Regions from separate parts of the Pseudomonas sp. SMV71 genome, predicted to be linked through region 2. Evidence: predicted binding sites of a transcription regulator. Region 2 holds the regulator's gene; each other region holds the start of a gene.
The links. The regulator FliA, encoded in region 2, starts transcription of late flagellar genes. The targets are predictions, from matches to a motif close to CTAAAGTTTNNNNNNNNNNNGCCGNTAA.
Positions count from the first base shown of each region.

Region 1 (4,886 bases), on a different contig from region 2:
TCAAAGATGCAGGCTACGCGTTCATTACGGGCGAACAGCTCCGGAACGTTTTCCGCGGTGGTCTGGTTGACCGAGAAGATCCGGCCAGGGATGTAGACCATTTCCCGTAGGGTGCCGGCCAGCGGCATGTGGACACGGTGGTAGTCCTTGGGCGACAAGTAGATGGTGGCGAAATCGCCACCCATGAACGGTGCGGCGTTGGCCGTGTCACCGCCCAGCAGTTCCAGCACGCTGAAGCTGTGGCCCTTGGCCTGGAATACCCGGCCATGCTCGATTGGGCCGAGTTGGCTGACCGCACCATCGGCAGGGCTGAGGATCGCGCCCGGGGTCTGATCCAGCGGGCGGGCGCCGTCTTTCAAAGCGCGGGTGAAGAAGGCATTGAAGTGCTCGTAGGCAGTCAGGTCTTCCACCAGGGCCTGGGACATGTCCACTTGATAGCGCTTGGCGAACCACGCAGTGAACGCATTCTTGAACCAGCGCACGCGGCATTCGGCGATGCAGCCGGCCAGCCGCGACAGCAAGTGGTGAGGCAGCAGGTACTGAGAGAGGATGAACAAACGGTTTTTCATTAACTGTCCTTAAGCACTTTCAAAGCTCGATGGGGGTGTCGGGGTGGTTGCCCCATTCGCCCCAGGAACCGGCATAGCCTTTGACCCGCGGATAACCGAGCGCCTTGGCCACCAGATAGGTGAAGCCAGAGCGGTGGTGGGTCTGGCAGTGGGTGATGATTTCTTTGTCCGGCGTGATGCCCAATTGTTCGAGTATCTGCGGCATGTCCCGGCGAATGCGCAGGTTGCGCGCCTGATCCATGCCGGCGGTCCATTCGAAGTTGATGGCGCCGGGGATATGTCCGCCCCTGGCAGCGACGACTTTTTCGCCGGAAAACTCCAGCGGGCCGCGAGCGTCCCAGATCGCCAGGTCGGCAGCACCGAGGCGGCTTTGCAGGTACTCGCGCGTTGCGGTGGGGGCTTCATGCAGGGTCAGGCTCACCGGGCCTGCGACGGGCGCCGGGACTTCGATCGAAACCGGCAGGCCTTCGTCCAGCCAAGACAGCAGGCCGCCGTCGAGGTAGTGGTAACGGGTGTGGCCAATCACGTCCAGCAGCCAGATGAAGCGCCCGGCCCAACCGCCGCCTTCGTCGTCATAGAGCACGTAGACTGCCTCGGGGTTGTGCCCGAGTTCGCCGAACAGGGCCTCGAGATCGGCTTTGGCCGGCAACAGGCCCGGCGCCGGCGGCTGGCCCAGTTGCGTGCGCTTGGGGTCGACGAACCGTGCGCCAGGGATATGTCCGGTGCTGTAGCGGGCGGCGCTGGTCAGGTCCACCAGGATCAGCTCGCGGGCGTCGAGGCGCGCAAGCAGCTCGCTCGGTTCGATCACCAGCGGCAAGCCAGAGAAGTCAGGCATGTGAGGTCTCCAGGGGCGCAAAGGGAAAGGATTGTAGCAAGTTCAGCGACCGCGGTTGGTAAAGGTGTGCAGGGCCCGTTCGATGCACTGCACGGTTTTACCAAAGGCCTGCAAGGTCACGTCCGAGAACGGTCCGCCGCCCTGGTCCGCCACCACCAGCATGATCACTCGCCCGTTGCAGGTCAGCGAACGCAGGATCAGATGCTCGCCCTTGAATTGGCTGCGCAGGCCCGGCGGCAACAGCGCAGAAAACTGCGCGTTGTTGTCCGGGTTCAGGCGGACCTGAGCCTGCTGGGCCAGCAACCGCTGCAAGACCTTGCTTTGGCTGATGGAAAAACTCATGGCCGCGGCTTCGGCAGGCAGGCCGGCGGTCTGGTGTACGCGCACGCTGGTCTGGCTGCGATCGGCCATCAGGATCATCACCCGGCGCATGCCGCAGGCCACCAAAACATCCCGTGCCGAGGTGGTCAGGTGCATGGCATTGCGGAAGGGGCTTGGCTCCACCAGCAGCGCCGAGCATTGCTTGCGCCACTGACCCAGGCTTTCGGCGCTGGGCGCAGCGGCCGGCAACAAACCGGGGTGGACGCGGCGCAGCCCCCATGGCCAGATCAGCGCCACAGCCGGGTGCCAGAGGTCCGGCATGGCGTGCTGCCGGGCACTGACGGCGGCTTGCTGATGCAGTTGCTGCTGCAACTCATCCATCGGCATCTGCAGATACAGGCTGGTGAGGTACTGCCAGCGCGAACTGTGGGGGCAATCCCAGGCCTGGTGGGCTGAAAGGGCCAGACCGTTTGCCAGCAACACGGTGTTGGCCGGCTGATTGAGCCAGCGTCGCAAGGTCGGGTCGTCGTCCAGGCGATTCTGCTGGCGCAACGGGTGCTCACTGTCGCGGGCGATCCGCAGCACTTTCACCAGTTCGCGACGCTCGGTGAGCATCAGGCGATAGCCCTGTGCCACCCAGATCGGCAGGCGCCAGGTCTCCACCAGCGCCAGGCAGATGTGCAACAGGCCGACACCGAACAGTTCACGCTCTACTTTAGCGGCGGATTGGCCTTTATGGACCACGCGCAATTCCCATTCCCCCAGCAGGCGAGGGTGAGTCAGGGCCAGGGCCCAGAGCGGCGACAGAAACAGCAGGCTGCCCCAGTGGATGTCTTGCCACAGCCGGGCCAGGCGGCTGGCAAAAAAACCGTTGGCCTGTTGCGTGGCATGCTGGCTGATCAATTGCATCTGGCGCAGGGCATTCGGGATTTGCTGCTCCGGCAATGAGGGCAGGCGCGCAAGCAATTCTTCGGTGCGCTTGAGGCCGAGGCGGTTGATCGCTACTTCTAGGTTTTCCGCAGGTTCGGCGAGGCTGCCATGGGTGTGCTGGTTGGCTTCACGGATCACGCTCAGGGCCAGGGCGGGGCTGTCCTGCATCAGCTCGGCGATGTCGCGCAGGGAACGGCGACTGTCGCCAAGCGCCTTGCGGACCAGGTCGTGGCTGGCCTGGGGAACCGGTAGATGCACGCCCTCAAGCAATTGTACCCAGCCTTGCAGCGTGGTTGGTCGTGGCGTTGGAACCTTGGTTTCGTGAGTCATGGCTGGACGCGCTCATCCCCGAAGTATCGACGCCCGGAACGGGGCAAATTGGCTTTTCGCCAGAACTGGCTATAGTCTGGCGCAGTTTTGCCGATAAGTAGAAGAAGAGATTTTTCAGCTTCCGAATATGACCTTGAACCCGACTTAAGTAAGTACTTTCTATCTATGGCTAAAATTATCGGCATCATTGTCGTGTTCGCGAGCGTGCTCGGCGGATACGTGCTCTCCCATGGCAAGATTGCCGCCCTGATCCAACCTTTCGAGGTGATGATCATTGGTGGCGCGGCTTTTGGCGCCTTCCTGCAGGCCAACCCTGGCTATATGACCATGCATGTGATCAAGAAGTCCTTGACCATGTTCGGTTCGCGCTTCACCCATACCTTCTATCTCGAGGTCCTGGGCCTGGTGTACGAGATCCTCAACAAAAGCCGCCGCGAAGGCATGATGGCGATCGAGGGCGATATCGAAGACGCGGCCGCCAGCCCGATCTTCGCCAAGTATCCAGCCGTGCTCAAGGACGCCCGCATGACGGCGTTCGTGTGTGACTACCTGCGAATCATGTCGTCGGGCAACATGGCTCCCCACGAGCTCGAAGGCCTGTTCGACATGGAACTGTACAACCTCAAGGAGGACCTGGAGCACCCATCCCACGCCGTTACCGGTATCGCGGACGGCATGCCCGGCTTTGGTATCGTCGCGGCGGTACTGGGTATCGTGGTGACCATGGCGTCCCTGGGCGACGGCGACCAGGCGTCCATCGGCTTGCACGTAGGCGCGGCGCTGGTTGGTACCTTCTTCGGTATTCTGGCGGCGTATGGCTTCTTCGGCCCCCTGGCCACTTCCCTGGCCCATGACGCCAAGGAAGAATTGAACGTCTATGAGGCCATCAAGGCCTCTCTGGTGGCTTCGGCCTCGGGTATGCCGCCATCGCTGGCGGTGGAATTCGGTCGCAAGGTCCTGTACCCGGCGCATCGTCCAAGCTTCGCCGAGCTGGAACAAGCGGTCCGCGGTCGCTAAGTCATGGAAAATAACCAGCCGATCATCATCAAGCGGGTCAAGCGCATAGCCGCTGGACACCACGGGGGCGCCTGGAAAATCGCCTTCGCCGACTTCGCGACGGCGATGATGGCGTTTTTCCTGGTGCTGTGGCTGCTGTCCACGGCCACCCCGGAGCAGAAAATCGCCATCGCCGGTTACTTCAAGGATCCGATCGGGTTCTCCGAAAGCGGCACACCGTACATCATCGACCTGGGTGGCTCGCCGACCCTGGCGCCGGACAACACCCTCAACCCGGAGGTCAAGTCCCAGCCCCAGCCCGACAAGGTGACGGTGGATACCGAGCAGGTTGAAGGCATGGCCGAGCAGATCGAGCGCGAGCGTCTGGAACTGCTCTTGCAGGAATTGCAGAACAAGGTCGAAGAAAACCCGCAACTGCAGAAATTCAAGGATCAGATCCTGTTCGAAATTACGCCGAACGGCTTGCGCATCCAGATCATGGACGCCGAGAACCGGCCGATGTTCGATTCCGGCAGCGCTCGCCTGAAGCCGTACTTCGAGGACATCCTGCTGGCCATGGCCGACACCATCAAGGCGGTGCCGAACAAGATCAGCATCAGCGGTCATACCGATGCCAAGCCTTATGTCGGCAAGGGTGACTACGGTAACTGGGAGTTGTCCGCCAACCGCGCCAACGCGGCACGTCGGGCCCTGGTGGCCGGCAGTTATCCGGACGAGCAGGTGGCACGGGTGGTCGGTTATGCCTCCTCGGCGCTGTTCGATCGCAAGGATCCGTTCAATCCCGTCAACCGGCGTATCGACATCGTGGTACTGACCAAGAAGGCCCAGCAGGCCATCGAAGGTTCGCAAACCGATGACCCGGCGCCAGATCCGGCCCAGGGCGC
Region 1 is NZ_JBKGGU010000014.1:13,131-18,016, forward strand. It holds gene asd (archaetidylserine decarboxylase) at 1-569, opposite strand, end outside; gene ACLEJQ_RS15805 (rhodanese-like domain-containing protein) at 589-1,404, opposite strand; gene ACLEJQ_RS15810 (HDOD domain-containing protein) at 1,447-2,985, opposite strand; gene motA (flagellar motor stator protein MotA) at 3,151-4,002, shown strand; gene motB (flagellar motor protein MotB) at 4,006-4,886, shown strand, end outside.
Region 1: motA (flagellar motor stator protein MotA) is a predicted target of FliA. The motif match lies at 3,055-3,082, and genes of this name have one in related genera.

Region 2 (4,886 bases):
CTCTCGCGGTTCGGACGCCTCGCGGTCCCGGGGCTGCATGTGCTGGCGTACCAGGAAATACCGGACAACAAGCAAGTGACCATCGTTGCGACAGTAGGGCCCAACGGCTGAGGTAGTGGTTTATGCAAGTGAAGCGTTTTTTCGCCGCCGACATGCGTCAGGCCATGAAACTGGTTCGTGACGAGCTGGGCGCTGAAGCAGCCATCATCGGCAATCGCCGGATCGCTGGCGGTGTGGAACTGACGGCGGCCCTGGACTACAAACTGTCGGCGCTGGCCCCACGCGTTCCGAACATGGAACTCGAGGATGAGCTGCGCAAGACCCAATCGCGCATCGCCAGCGCCCAGGCTGAACTGAGCCTGCGCAGCCACGAAGGCGAGGCTGCGGCGGGCACCAATCGTCAATTGTTCGCCGGTCAGCCATTGACCGCCGGCCTGCCATTGACCGCAGCCGAACCGCTGATCGAGCCGACCCCGGCTGAACCGCGCCGTGCCGAGCCGGCCCCGGCAGCGCCTGCCCGTGGCGTCGACCCGCGAGCCCTTGACTCGATGCGTTCGGAACTCAACAGTCTGCGCGAGCTGATGGAAGTCCAGCTCGGCTCCCTGGCCTGGAACCAGCTGCAAGGCAGCCGTCCAGCCCAGGCCAACCTGTGGCGTCGCCTGCAGCGCATCGGCCTGTCCGGTCCGTTGTCCCGCGACCTGCTGGCGCTGATCAACGGTATCGAAGAGCCGCGCCAGGCCTGGCGCATGTTGCTGGCGCACCTGGCGCGGATGATTGCCACGCCGGAAGTCGAGCCATTGGAAGAGGGCGGTGTGATCGCCATGGTCGGTCCGGCCGGCATGGGCAAGACCACCACCCTGGCCAAGCTCGCGGCCCGTTATGTACTTAAATATGGTGCCCAGAGCATTGCACTGGTGAGCATGGACAGTTTCCGTATCGGTGCCCAGGAGCAACTCAAGACCCTGGGGCGGATCCTCAATGTGTCGGTGACCCAGGTGGATCCGGGTCAATCCCTGGCCCAGGCGTTGGAGCCTTTGCTGCGCAAGCGCGTCGTGCTGATCGACACCGCCGGCCTGCAAGCCAGCGATCCGGCCCTGCGCATGCAGCTCGAAAGCCTGGCCGGGCGCGGCATCAAGTCAAAAAATTATCTCGTGTTGGCAACCACCAGCCAGAAGCAGGTTCTAACCGCCGCATACCACAGCTACAAGCGCTGCGGGCTGGCCGGCTGCATCCTGACTAAGCTGGACGAAACGGCAAGCCTGGGCGAGGTACTGAGCCTGGCGATCGGACACGATCTGCCGGTGGCATACCTGACCGACGGGCCGCGGATCCCGGATGATTTGCATCTGCCGCGCCGTCACCAACTGGTCAGCCGTGCCGTGAGTGTGCAAATGCAGGAAGAACCCAGCGAAGAAGCCATGGCTGACATGTTCGCTGATATCTACCACAGCCCGACCAAGCAGGTCGGCTGAGGTTATCATGAGTATTTTTTGTACCTACATCGATGGTCTGCCATGCATTGTTCCGTGTGTGAACGCGCAGCCAGTAATGTGGCCTCCGTCTACGTAAGACAAGGTAAAGAACGAACATGGGCAGCATGCATCCCGTACAGGTGATCGCGGTGACCGGCGGCAAAGGTGGCGTCGGGAAGACTAACGTGTCAGTGAACTTGTCCCTGGCTCTGGCAGAGCTTGGCCGACGGGTCATGCTGCTGGACGCCGACCTGGGCCTGGCGAACGTCGACGTATTGCTGGGGCTTACCCCCAAGCGCACCCTGGCGGACGTCATCGAAGGCCGTTGTGAACTGCGCGACGTGCTGTTGCAGGGGCCGGGCGGGATTCGCATCGTGCCGGCCGCTTCCGGCACCCAGAGCATGGTCCACCTGACTCCGGCCCAGCACGCCGGCCTGATCCAGGCGTTCAGCGATATCGGTGACAACCTTGATGTGCTGGTGATCGACACCGCCGCAGGTATCGGCGACTCCGTCGTCAGTTTCGTACGCGCCGCCCAGGAAGTGCTGCTGGTGGTCTGCGATGAACCCACGTCCATCACCGACGCCTATGCCCTGATCAAGTTATTGAATCGCGACTACGGCATGAACCGCTTCCGCGTCCTGGCCAACATGGCCCAGAGCCCGCAGGAGGGGCGCAACCTGTTCGCCAAGCTGACCAAGGTCACGGATCGCTTCCTGGATGTCGCCCTACAATACGTGGGTGCGGTGCCTTACGACGAAAGCGTGCGTAAGGCGGTTCAGAAGCAACGTGCCGTTTATGAAGCTTTTCCACGTTCCAAATGCGCGCTGGCATTCAAGGCAATCGCCCAGAAGGTCGATAGCTGGCCCTTGCCGGCCAATCCGCGCGGTCATCTGGAATTTTTCGTCGAGCGTCTCGTGCAACAAACAGCAGGGCCCGTGCTATGACTGCAAGCGGTTACAACCATCTCTACAAAAAATCGGCACGGGACGCCCAATACGAACTGATCGAGCGTTATGCGCCCCTGGTCAAGCGTATCGCGTACCACTTGCTGGCGCGCCTGCCGGCCAGTGTTCAGGTCGAGGACCTGATCCAGGCCGGCATGATCGGCCTGCTCGAGGTGGCGAACAAATACGACGCGAGCAAAGGCGCCAGCTTCGAGACGTATGCCGGGATCCGCATTCGCGGGGCAATGCTCGATGAGGTCCGCAAGGGCGATTGGGCGCCGCGCTCGGTGCACCGTAATACGCGCATGGTCAGCGACGCGATCCGGGCAATTGAAGCTAAAACCGGGCGCGACGCTAAAGATCACGAGGTTGCGGCCGAACTCCAGTTGAGTCTCGATGATTACTACGGGATTTTGAACGATACCTTGGGCAGCCGCCTGTTCAGTTTCGACGACCTGTTGCAGGACGGCGAACATGAAGGGCTGCATGAGGATGGCGCAAGTACTCACATGGAGCCTGCGCGTGACCTGGAAGATGAACGGTTCCAGAGCGCGCTGGCCGAAGCGATTGCCAATTTGCCGGAGCGTGAGCGGCTGGTCTTGGCGCTGTACTACGACGAAGAGCTGAACCTCAAGGAGATCGGTGAGGTCCTGGGGGTCAGCGAATCGCGGGTCAGCCAGTTACACAGCCAGTGCGCGGCCCGCTTGCGGGGGCGTTTGGGGGAGTGGCGAGCGCGCTGACAGGCGTGTGGAGCGATTGCGAACGAGATTGGCCAGTCATGCGCCAGCCACGTGCAGCGCTCCAGACCGTTGTCGAGTGTTGTGCCGGAATTGATTGAAATGGCGCGTTCAGGTGCTGGACGCGTTTAAGACTGCTTGGAGGTCGAATTGGACAAGAACATGAAAATCCTCATCGTTGATGATTTTTCAACGATGCGGCGGATCATTAAAAACCTGTTGCGTGACCTCGGGTTCACCAACACGGCCGAAGCAGATGACGGGACCACCGCGCTCCCGATGTTGCACAGCGGTAACTTCGATTTCCTGGTCACCGACTGGAACATGCCAGGCATGACCGGCATCGACCTGCTGCGCCAGGTGCGTGCCGATGAAAAGCTCAAGCACCTGCCGGTGCTGATGGTGACTGCCGAAGCCAAGCGCGAGCAGATCATCGAAGCGGCCCAGGCCGGTGTGAATGGCTATGTGGTCAAACCCTTCACGGCCCAGGCGTTGAAAGAGAAGATCGAAAAAATCTTCGAACGCATCGGTTAACGGCGCCACGGGGGAGCTATGGATAACGAATCTTCTATGGGCGATTTCGAATCGACCCTGAAAAAACATGCCCGCGAACTGGTCGAGAGCCTTGAAAAAGGTCGTTTTGGCGATGCGGTTCAAATGATCCATGAGCTCAACCAGACCCGTGACCGCGGTCTGTATCAGGAAGTGGGCAAGCTCACGCGTGAATTGCACAGCGCGATTGTCAATTTCCAGATCGACCCGCACATGCCGCAGGCCGAGGAAGTCTCGCAGATCACCGACGCCACCGAGCGTCTGGGTTATGTGGTCAAGCTGACCGAGGCTGCGGCCAACCGCACCATGGACCTGGTGGAAAATGCCACGCCGCTGGTCAATGGCCTGAGCGAAGAAGCCCAGGCCTTGAGCACCGACTGGGGGCGCTTCATGCGGCGCGAAGTCGGGGCTGAAGAGTTCCGGGAACTGGCCCGTCGGGTTGACGCTTTTCTGACGCGCAGCAGCACCGAAGGCCGCGCCGTTGCAAGCAACCTCAACGATATCTTGCTGGCCCAGGACTATCAGGACCTGACCGGCCAGGTCATCAAGCGGGTGACCCAACTGGTCACCGAAGTGGAAAGCAATCTGCTCAAGCTGGTGCTGATGGCCAGCCAGGTTGACCGCTTTGCAGGCATCGAACACGACCGTGCAGCGATACTTGCAGAAAAAGATCCACAAAAACATCTCTCTCAGGGTGAAGGTCCGCAGATTCATGCCGATAAAAGAGAAGACGTTGTGTCCGGTCAGGACGATGTGGACGATTTGCTGTCCAGCCTTGGATTCTGAGTTTGTAGGTCGTGATGACGGTTAATGCCGGTCGCGCCGTGCCCCACAAGGCGCAAGACTAGGCACGAGGAGTGCGGTTTGGTTTTCCAAATGAACGACGAGTAACGACGGCTTGCGCCTTGTGGGGCGCGGCCCGGAGGGTTGGAGCTGTGAGCGCGCCATGCCGCGTTGCGAAACTTGGTAAGGAAACAACCCTTACCCGCGTCTCGCGCCTTGCCTGGCACGCTCACAGCTCCAACGCAATCCGGCATTAACCGTCATCACGACCTACCTGTTTTAGGAGCAGCCATTAATGAGCTTCGGCGCCGATGAAGAGATCCTTCAGGATTTCCTGGTTGAGGCCGGCGAGATTCTAGAGCAACTTTCCGAGCAACTGGTCGAGCTGGAAAGCC
Region 2 is NZ_JBKGGU010000011.1:124,436-129,321, reverse strand. It holds gene flhA (flagellar biosynthesis protein FlhA) at 1-111, shown strand, start outside; gene flhF (flagellar biosynthesis protein FlhF) at 123-1,472, shown strand; gene fleN (flagellar synthesis regulator FleN) at 1,589-2,419, shown strand; gene fliA (RNA polymerase sigma factor FliA) at 2,416-3,159, shown strand; gene ACLEJQ_RS13565 (chemotaxis response regulator CheY) at 3,319-3,690, shown strand; gene ACLEJQ_RS13560 (protein phosphatase CheZ) at 3,709-4,494, shown strand; gene ACLEJQ_RS13555 (chemotaxis protein CheA) at 4,787-4,886, shown strand, end outside.

Region 3 (4,886 bases), on a different contig from region 2:
GCACCGCATCCTGGAAGTCCTTGAGGCTGACGGCCCGGTTCATTGCGTACCACTGGGCCAGGACGCGGTCGTTTTCCAGGTTCGCATCCCGCAGGCTATAGGCGAACCGGTTATCCCAGTCCAGCCGTCCCGGCCACTGCACGATCGGTCCGAACTGCGAGCCATAGACCACGCGGGAAACCGTACCAACCCGCCCATCGGCTTGCTTGACCTCGACCGAGACCGTCTGCCGGCTCATCGGCACGGACTTGCCATCGAGCAGATAGCGGGTCGGGTCTTTCGGGTCGAGTTGCAGGCGGTACAACGTGAAATGCTTGGAGGTGTCGACGGTGTGGGTCCAGGCCAGGTGCTGGCTGAAACCGATGTTGATCAGCGGCAGGCCTGGCAGGGCCGCGCCCATGACATCCAACTGGCCTGGGATGGTCAGGTGCATCTGGTAGAAACGCATGCCGCCGACCCATGGAAAATGCGGGTTCGCCAGCAACATCCCACGGCCGTTGAATGAACGCTCGCTGCCGATGGCCAGGGCATTGCTGCCGCGTTCCAGGGCGAAGCGCTGTTGCCGGTCCGCCGCGCCGGCAAAGGTCGACGCCGGGCCGGCGTTCTGTGCGGTGGCCCGAGGCGGCTGGGCGCCGGCCAGGGCTTCGGCGAACTGGCCAACGCCGCCTTCCACCAACAGACGGCGAGTCAGCTTGACCAGGTCGAACGCGGTGAGCGGCCGCACCCATTCGCCCGTGCATTGCTCGGGCAGGCCCTTGGCCTGGCGCTCGGCCAGGGCGCGGTTGTAGCCCGCTACGTAGCCTTCGACCAACTGTTGCACTGGCGGCATCTGAGCCTGCCAGAATCCGGAGACCGCCTGCGGCGTGTTGAGCCAGCTGAAAAACAGGTCGCTGGCGCGGTTCTCGCGCTGTTCCACCGTGCGCTGCTCCGGGCCGAAATAACGCGAGCGCTGGGCGTTGACCGTGACCACTTCGTTGGCCAGCAGACAGAGGTTGTCCTGAGCGTAGGCGTAGCCGATGCCATAACCCAGCCCACGCTCGTTCTCGGCACGGATATGCGGCACGCCGAACTGGGTGCGACGGATCTCGGCACTGGCCTGGTTCACATTGCCTTGCGCGTGGACCGTCGCGCTGAGCCCCAGCGCTGCCCCCAACAGTGCGCCTGCGAGGCCAATCCTCGATAACTGCCCGGATATCGTCACGTTCACTCCTGGTGCAAATTTTTAGGAAGTTCACATGCCGCATGCTCACGGAATGTGCCTTGCCATGAAAACGAACCGGATGAAAAAAAATTAATCGCCCGAGGACCGTTTGGCTACAAGGGTTTGACGGAGCCTGGGCATTTTTTTCACATCCGCGCCTTCATGATTGCCCGCCCTCGTTCGTCCTATTGCAGGAGAGTATTCGTGATCTTTTCTGAACAGGCTGTTAAGGAGTTCTTGCATGCGTAACGCGCTACTGCCCACGGACGGCAAGCCACGACTGACCGGCGTATCGCTGGCAGCTACCCACTCGGCGTTCGGCAATCCGCTGGAACGAGGCGGCAATGAGCAGATCCGGCGTCTGCTCAAGAGCTTTGGCTTGCGGACCAGCCTGATCCGCCTGAAGGTCATCGATGCGTTGCTCAAGGCCGGCGACGACAACCGCCGCCTGGGCGTGCGGGGCGTCCACAGTGAGCTGCTGGAGCTGGACATTCCCTTGTCCTTCCTGAGCGTGCGCGAGGTGTTGAAGCGCCTGTACGCCGAGGGGGTCGTCAGCCTCCACCCGGACAAAAGCTACAGCCTGCATCCCAACGCCCTGGCGGCGCTCCAGTGCGCAGAATGAAACAGGCGCTCAGGGCTTGACCTTGCGCCGCATCACGCCGTTGATCACGACAACGGCGACCGCCACGGCAATGGCGATGTACTGAAACAGCTGCTCGCTGATCATGCCCCTGCCCTGCATCCAGGACAGCCCCAGCATGATCGCCAGGACGACGAGCACGATCAGAATCGAATATTTCAAACGTTGCGAATGAGTCATTGCCAATTTCCTGAATGTTTCAGTTCAATACCCGCACGCGGCGCTTTTTTGAATCCCCGCCAGCGAGCGAAGTCCCATGTTACAGCGCTAGCTGCTTTTTGGCGCGAGGGAGCAAAGCCTGCCCCCACACATTGGCGATGATCCATTTGCTGAAGCCGGTGCTATCACCGCCGATGTACGGCATTAAAGCTCTACAGGGAAAGGTCGATACAAATTGGTACGCCCATGCCAACTTTATCTGCCTTCGAACGTCGCCTTCGTGCAAGGACCTGCCATATGCCCGCATTTCGCACCATTCAGGCTCGCTACACACTGTTCCTGATTCTCTTCATCCTGGTGCTCTCGATCCTGACGGTCGTGGGCATCAGTTACCTGGTCGCGCCCAAACTGCGCCATACCGAGGAGCAAGTGGCCCTCAACCGCATCGGCGAAGTCGCCGAACAGATCCAGGGCGAACTGAACAAGGTGCAGGCGCAGCAGCGCAGCATTACCCAGACCATTCCCCTGCTCGACAGCGATGCCATCGATAAAGTCCTGCCGGGCCTGGTAGACCAATATGGCGAACTGAAGGTGTTCGGCGGCGGGATCTGGCCGCTGCCCAACCAGCGAGCCGAAGGCCGCAGCAAGTTCAGCACTTTCTGGCACCGCGACGCTTCGGGCAAATTGGTGGTCAACACCTTCTGGAACAGCGATGCGGCACCGAATTACTTCGATCAGCCCTGGCACAAGGGCGGCATGGCCACCCCGGCCGGCAAATGCGCCTGGGCCGCCGCCTACAAAGATGACGCCAGCGCCGAACCGCGCACCAACTGCGCCATGGCCATCCAGAAGAACGGCGTGCCTTATGGCGTTTCCACCATCGACGTGACTCTGGGCTTTTTCAACGACCTGATCGCCCGCAAAGAGGCTGACCTGAGCGCCGAAATGCTGATCGTCGAAGGCGACGGCAAGATCATCAGCAACAGCTCGCGCATCAGCGGGCCGATCGTGCTGAAGAACATCAGTGATCTGGCGGGCACCTCGCCGTTCGCAGCCCAGGTCAAGGCGGGCCTGGCCAAGCGTGACCAGCCGCTGCAACGGGTCGAATTCGACAACAATGGCGAAGCCAGTACGTTCTTCATGCGCCCCATCGAAGGTTCGCCGTGGTTCCTGGCGACAGCGTTACCCACGCGCCTGATCACCGCCCAGCGTGACGATGTGCTCAGCACCTTGAGCCTGCTGCAGATCCCGATGGTGATCCTGCTGGTGCTGATCCAGCTGTACGCGATCCGTCAGTTGACCAATCGCATGAAAATCCTGAAGGGCAACATCGACGCCCTGTCCACTGGCGATGCCGACCTGACCCGACGCATTACCATCCGCGCCGAGGATGAACTGGGCGCCATTGGCCATTCGGTCAACGGTTTCATCGCCTACCTGCAAGGCATGATCGGTGAAGTGACCCAAGCCACCGGTGCCATGGCCTCGAGCCTGGACAGCCTGCAACGGACCTCGGCCCATGCCAGTGAAATCCTGATGCGCCACGCTTCGGAAACCGATCAGACCGTGACCGCGATCACCGAAATGAGCTCCACGGCTGAAAGCGTGGCGCAGAATGCCGCTGAAACGGCGGCGTTCACCCAGCGCGCCAACGAGCATGCCGATCGTTCCCGCGTGGTGGTCGGTGAGGCTTCCAACAGTGTGGTGGCGCTGATCGATGAAGTGTCCAGCGCTACCCGCAAGGTCGAGAGCATGCAGCAAGACGCCCAGCGCATCACTGAGATTCTCGGCGTCATCGGTGCCATCGCCGGACAGACCAACCTGCTGGCCCTCAACGCCGCCATCGAAGCCGCCCGGGCCGGTGAGCAGGGCCGAGGCTTCGCGGTGGTGGCCGACGAGGTCCGCGCCCTCGCCGCCCGGACCCAGGCCAGTACTTCGGAAATCAATGAAATGCTGACTCGCCTGACCCAAGGCGTGAGCTCGTCGGTCGCGGCCATGGAAAATACCCAGGCCAGTTGCCAATCGGCGGCCGACGCCACCGCCCGCGTCAACTCGGGCCTGGATGAAATGGCCGGCTCCGTCAGTCAGATCAATAGCCTGAGCACCCAGATCGCCACCGCGGCCGAGCAACAGAGCGCCGTGACCGAGGAAATCAACCGCAGCATGGTGCAGATCCGCCACATGGTGGAAGAGCTGGTGGAAAGTGGCCTGGCCAGCGAAAACAATACGCGGCAACTGCTGGAAGCCAACAGCCGGGTGAACGCGATCATGGGGCGGTTCAAGGTTCGCTGATCCACATATGTGCCCCCCGCCGCTCTCTTGTGGCGAGGGAGCTTGCTCCCGCTGGGGCGCAAAGCGGCCCCAAAAACTGCCAACCCAGGAGTGTCAGACAGACCCAAAGGGCTGCTTCGCAGCCCAGCGGGAGCAAGCTCCCTCGCCACAGGGAAATCCAGCTTGCTCCTGTTTGGGTTTGCAAAACAATCTGACAACTCTGTAATCCTCCCCTCAGCCTCCTGTCAGCTTCCCTGGCGACCTTGTCTGGTATCCTGGCTTCCATTCGTTCGACATGAGACCGCCTCCATGGCAAAGCCCATGCACCTGCTCGCCCTGAGCGCACTGTTCATCACCACCCTGGCCCAGGCCGTCGAGCCTGTCACCATTGACGTGCACCGCGATGCCAATTGCGGCTGCTGCAAGAAGTGGATCTCGCACTTGCAACAGAACGGCTTCAAGGTGAACGACCATGTCGAGGCCGACATGAGTTCGGTCAAGCAACGCCTGGGGGTCGCGCCGAACCTGCGCTCGTGTCACACCGCCGAGATCAACGGCAAGTTCGTCGAAGGCCACGTCCCGGCCGAACAAGTGCTGGCTCTGAGCAAGCGCGAT
Region 3 is NZ_JBKGGU010000002.1:341,838-346,723, forward strand. It holds gene pvdQ (bifunctional acylase PvdQ) at 1-1,201, opposite strand, end outside; gene ACLEJQ_RS03215 (fe2+ zn2+ uptake regulation protein) at 1,443-1,823, shown strand; gene ACLEJQ_RS03220 (hypothetical protein) at 1,833-2,021, opposite strand; gene ACLEJQ_RS03225 (methyl-accepting chemotaxis protein) at 2,298-4,292, shown strand; gene ACLEJQ_RS03230 (DUF411 domain-containing protein) at 4,581-4,886, shown strand, end outside.
Region 3: ACLEJQ_RS03225 (methyl-accepting chemotaxis protein) is a predicted target of FliA. The motif match lies at 2,205-2,232, and genes of this name have one in related genera.

Region 4 (4,886 bases), on a different contig from region 2:
TTTCCTCAATCACTTCGTGGTGATGTATGTATTGCGGGCGTTCTGGCCGGTGGAGTACAGCACTCTGATCATCACGGCAGTGCTGGTGCTGTCCTTCGTCTTGAGTGGCGTGTCGTATTACAGCATCGAACGGCCGGCGCTGAAGCTCCGTCACGCCCTGAGGGCAGGCGTTGGGCGCGACATCGTTAGGGGCACGCCGGCTTAAGGAAGACAACTGCAAACGAAAATGCCCGGGCTCAGATTCCGGGCATTTTTGTTCCAGCGCAGCGCGATCAGAACGTTACGCTGGCGCTCAGGCGTGCGGTGCGCGGCTCGCCGACGTTGACCTGCAGCTGGCTGCCGGTGGAGGACGGGTAGTATTGTTTGTCGAACAGGTTGTCCACGTTCAGTTGCAGAGAGGTCTTGTAGCCGAACACCGGCGACTCCCAGCGCAGGAAAGCGTCGGCCACGGTGTAGCTGCTGAGCCAGAAATCGTTGGCGTTGTTGGCGGCACGCTCGCCGACGTAGCGCGCGCCGCCACCTGCATGCCAGTTGCCGAATTCGGCAGGTACGTTCAGGTGATGGCTCAGGTACAGGCTGGCGGTGTGCTTTGGGGCATTGGCCAGGCGGTGGCCTTCGTCGTCCGGATCGTCGAGGATTTCCGTGTGGGTGTAGGCATAGGTGCCGATCAGGTCCCAGCGTTCGGACAAGCGGCCGGTGATGTCCAGCTCCAGACCCTGGGAGCCGACCTTTCCGGCGGCTTCCGACAGGGTCACGCCATTGAGCGTGGAGGATGTCACGACATTCTTCTTGACGATGTCGAACAACGCCAGGTTGATGTTCAAACCCGGCAGCGGATCGTACTTGGCACCGACTTCGTAGCTGCGACCTTCCTCCGGCTTGAAGGTATTGCCGGAGTCGTCCACGGTGTCGTTCGGCTTGAACGAGCGGCTGTAATTACCGTATAGCGACAGCTCGTCGGTGGCTTTGTAGACCAGACCGAGAAACGGCACGAACGCGTCGCCGTTGTCGTCGCGGTTCACTTTATAGCGGGCACCCCTGCCCTGGTCGCTGTATTGATCGTAATGCTGGTAACGACCGCCGAAGACCAGGATCCAACGGTCGTCGAGGTGCCAGTTGTCCTTCAGATAAACCGAGCTTGAAGTCAGTTCGTTACGCAGGTCGCTGTCTGCAGCGTTGATCAGGCTCGGCTCGGGCAGGTTGCCGTAGACCGGTGAAGTGATGTCAAAACCGCCGCGAGGGGCATTGCGGTAGGTTTTGCCACGGAACTGATCGGACACCTGATTATCGACACCCACCAACAGATCATGACGCTGGCCGAAGAGGTCCTGCTTGCCCATGAAATCCCAGCTGGCGAAACGGGTTTCATCGTCGTAATGAGCGCCGTTGGCGCGTCGGCTCAGGACATTGCCTGTCAATGTGTTGGGCTGCGCAATCGCGAGGCTGTACCGGTCATTGTTCCAACCGTAGGTCAGTCGGGTTTTCCAGGCATCGCTCAGTTCATACTCGAAGCGCGCCGTGGCCGTTTCGCGGATTCCCTGGCTCTTGGCCCAGCGCTCATCGAGACGCTTGTCGTAGTCGATGTCCGCTGGATGTCCATTGCGGAACACCGTACCCCGGTCGAACGGGTTGGAGTATTCGTTGTACTCATAGCTCAGGTTCAACGAAGCCCGCTCCCCGGTCCATGCCAGGGACGGCGCCACGAGCGTGCTCTCGTTGACGCCATAGTTGCGCCAGTAATCCTCGTGCTTGCGCTCGGCGATCAGCCGATAAGCCAGGCCGGTGTCGCCCAGCGGCCCGGTGGTGTCCACGGCCGTGGTACCGCCGCCTTCGCTGTAGGCCGAGCCGCTCAGGGTGGTGCCCCGGGTGTATTCGGGCTGCTTGCTGATGACATTGATCAGGCCGCCGGGCTCCAACGCGCCGTACAGCATCGAGGCCGGGCCCTTGAGCACTTCGACCCGCTCGGTGGTGGCGCTGAAGTTATGCCCCAGGTTGGAACGCACACCATCGCGCAGGATCGAGCCATCGTCGTTGGTGCCAAAACCGCGCTTGACCAGCGAGTCCCGCGAGCCGCCCAGCGTATTGCCCTGGTTGACGCCGCTGACGAACTTCATGGCATCGTTCAGCGAGCGTACCTGATAGTCCGCCAGGGTCTGCCGGGTCACCACGTTGATCGACTGCGCCTCTTCCTTGATCGGTACATCACTCTTGCTCGCCGTGCTGGCCTGCGACGCCGTGTAGCCATCGTCCTGAGTCACACCGCTGCCCTGGATAGCCGTGGCCGGCAGTTCCAATGTCTCCTGGGCTTGTAAAGGACCGGCGATGAACCAGCAGGACAAGGTCGGCAGGACACACTTGATGAAGACGTTGCGGTTTGCGAGGGAGGTGGAACGATTCAAGACGCGGCACTCGTGGGGGGACGTAAATGCGAGCGAATATACTTTGAGAATGATTCCCAGTAAATGCTTTCTATTTGATCGAATGCGCCGTCAATCCCTGTGGGAGCGAGCCTGCTCGCGATAGCGGTGCATCAGTCGGCGACGGTATAGGCTGACAGTCCGCTATCGCGAGCAGGCTCGCTCCCACAGGGTTACGCATCTAGCAGCCCACTGAAATCGTAGCAAGTGATATCAAATCGCCCAAATCGCTAAAGCTTTCCCAGTCGCGGTCGAATGTATGCCATTGAGAGATTTTTTGCCCAGGAGCAGCGGCATGCAGACGTTAAAGGCCTTGTACGAGTCTATCGAGATGCAGTTCTTCGATACGCTCACCAAAAAACTGTCGAGCCTTTTCCTGCTGGTGGTGGTCAGTGCGCTGCTGTACTGGGTGGCCCTCAGCGCCCGGGCGGACATTGTCTTGCAGCTGCGCGCCGCGCAGCTGGACGCCGTGCTGCTGGGCCAGATCGAATCCCGGCTCGATGGGCTCACTCATGCCCTGCTCTTCGGCGCGCTGCTGACCCTGGGCATGATCAGCTTCATGGTCTGGTACTTCCGCCACCTGATCGTGCGTCCCGTCACCGCCATGACCCACGCCCTGGAAGAGATCGCCAATGGCGAAGGCGACCTGTCCAAGGACCTGCCACTGGTGACCCACGACGAGATTCGCGTGCTGGCCGCCACCTGCAACCGGTTCCTGGCCAAGCAGCGCGAGATAATCAGCAACGTCCAGGCGTTGACCGTGCACATCGCTGTGGAATCGGCGCGCTCGCTGAAAAACATCAGCGACTCCAGCGACAGCGCGACCCACCAGGCACGCTTCGCCAAGGAAGTGATGGAACAGAGCAATACCGCCGTCGGCCGCATCGAAGAGGTGTCGCGCCAGACCCAGGGCATCTCCAGCACCACCGCGCAGAACCTGAGCATTGCCCGTGATTCCTACGCCGAGCTGCTGGAAGTGACCGGCAATATCAGTGAGATTTCCAGCAGCCTCAATGAATTCGCCACCCTGGTGAGCGCCTTGAACCAGCGCTCCTCCAGCATCAAGTCCATCGTGGGTCTGATCCAGCAGATCTCCGCCCAGACCAACCTGCTGGCGCTCAACGCGGCCATCGAGGCCGCCCGCGCCGGTGAGAGTGGCCGCGGCTTCGCAGTGGTGGCCGATGAAGTGCGCACCCTGGCGCAGAACGTCAGCCGGGCCACGGACGATATTTCGCGCAACATCGACGCCATGCTCGAAGAAGTCAGTTCTACCCATGAACAGACCACCCAGATCAGCCACAGCGCCCGGGAAACCCAAAAGGTAGTGGAGCGCGCTTCCGGGCATTTCGAGAGCATGATCGGCGACTTCGAATCCACCAATGGCAAGCTGGCGGACATCGCCGACCATATCCAGCAGTTCGCCGACAGCAATACTGGAATCAACGAACGGGTCACCCAGATCCACGCCGACAGCCAGTCGATCGACCAGCGAATGCAGCATTCGGCGACCGCTACTCGTGACTTGTCTGGCGTTGCCGAAAAGGTCCAGGCGCTACTGGGCCGGTTCGTGCTTGGCCATGGCAGGCTCGATGCGGCGATCAGCCGGGCCAGCGAATGCCGTGATCTTCTGCAGGTCCGCCTGGAGGCGTTGCAAGGCGAAGGCGTCAATCTGTTTGACCAGAGCTACCAGCTCATCCCTGGCACCGATCCCAAGCAGTACATGACCAGCTATACCGAGCGCTTTGCGCGGATCTGCCAGGAAGCCTGCGACCAACTCACCCGCAGCACGCCGGGCGGCAAGGTTTCTTTCATCGTCGACACCAAGGGCTATTGCCCGGTCAACAACAGCTGGGTGTCCAAGCCGCCCACGGGCGACCGCGCCGTCGATTTGCCGGTGTGCCGCAACAAGCGGATCTTCAACGACCCCATCGGCCTGCGGGCAGCGGGCAACGTCCAGCGCTTTCTGCTCCAGACGTACCTGCGCGATACCGGGGAAATCATGACCGAGATCGACGTCCCGTTCTTCTTTGGCGGTCGCCATTGGGGCAACCTGCGGGTGGGGTTCGATGCGGCGGTGTTGTTGGCGGAGTGACTTTCCCCGTGGCGAGGGAGCTTGCTCCCGCTGGGCTGCGTAGCGGCCCTTCCCTTCTTTCGGTCAACACTGCCTTTACTGACCTACCGTCATCGTCGGATCGCCGGCCGGAGCAGGCTCGCTACCGCAGGATCCGTGGTGAATGCAGATCCTGAAGCCACTCAGAAACCAATGTGGGAGCGAGCCTGCTCCGGGCGGCGATCCGACGATAGCGGTCAGTCAGCCAACATCTTCGCCGATTGACCCACCGCATCGCGAGCAGGCTCGCTCCCACAGGAATCACCTCAATCCGGTAAAAGACTCAACAACACTTCGGCCCGCCCTTGCCGCCGTAGCGGGCTTCCTGGCGTTCGCGGAAGAACGTTTCGTAGTCCATC
Region 4 is NZ_JBKGGU010000043.1:9,086-13,971, forward strand. It holds gene ACLEJQ_RS25560 (acyltransferase family protein) at 1-205, shown strand, start outside; gene ACLEJQ_RS25565 (TonB-dependent siderophore receptor) at 273-2,399, opposite strand; gene ACLEJQ_RS25570 (methyl-accepting chemotaxis protein) at 2,713-4,509, shown strand; partial or broken gene ACLEJQ_RS25575 (YbdD/YjiX family protein) at 4,811-4,886, opposite strand, start outside.
Region 4: ACLEJQ_RS25570 (methyl-accepting chemotaxis protein) is a predicted target of FliA. The motif match lies at 2,648-2,675, and genes of this name have one in related genera.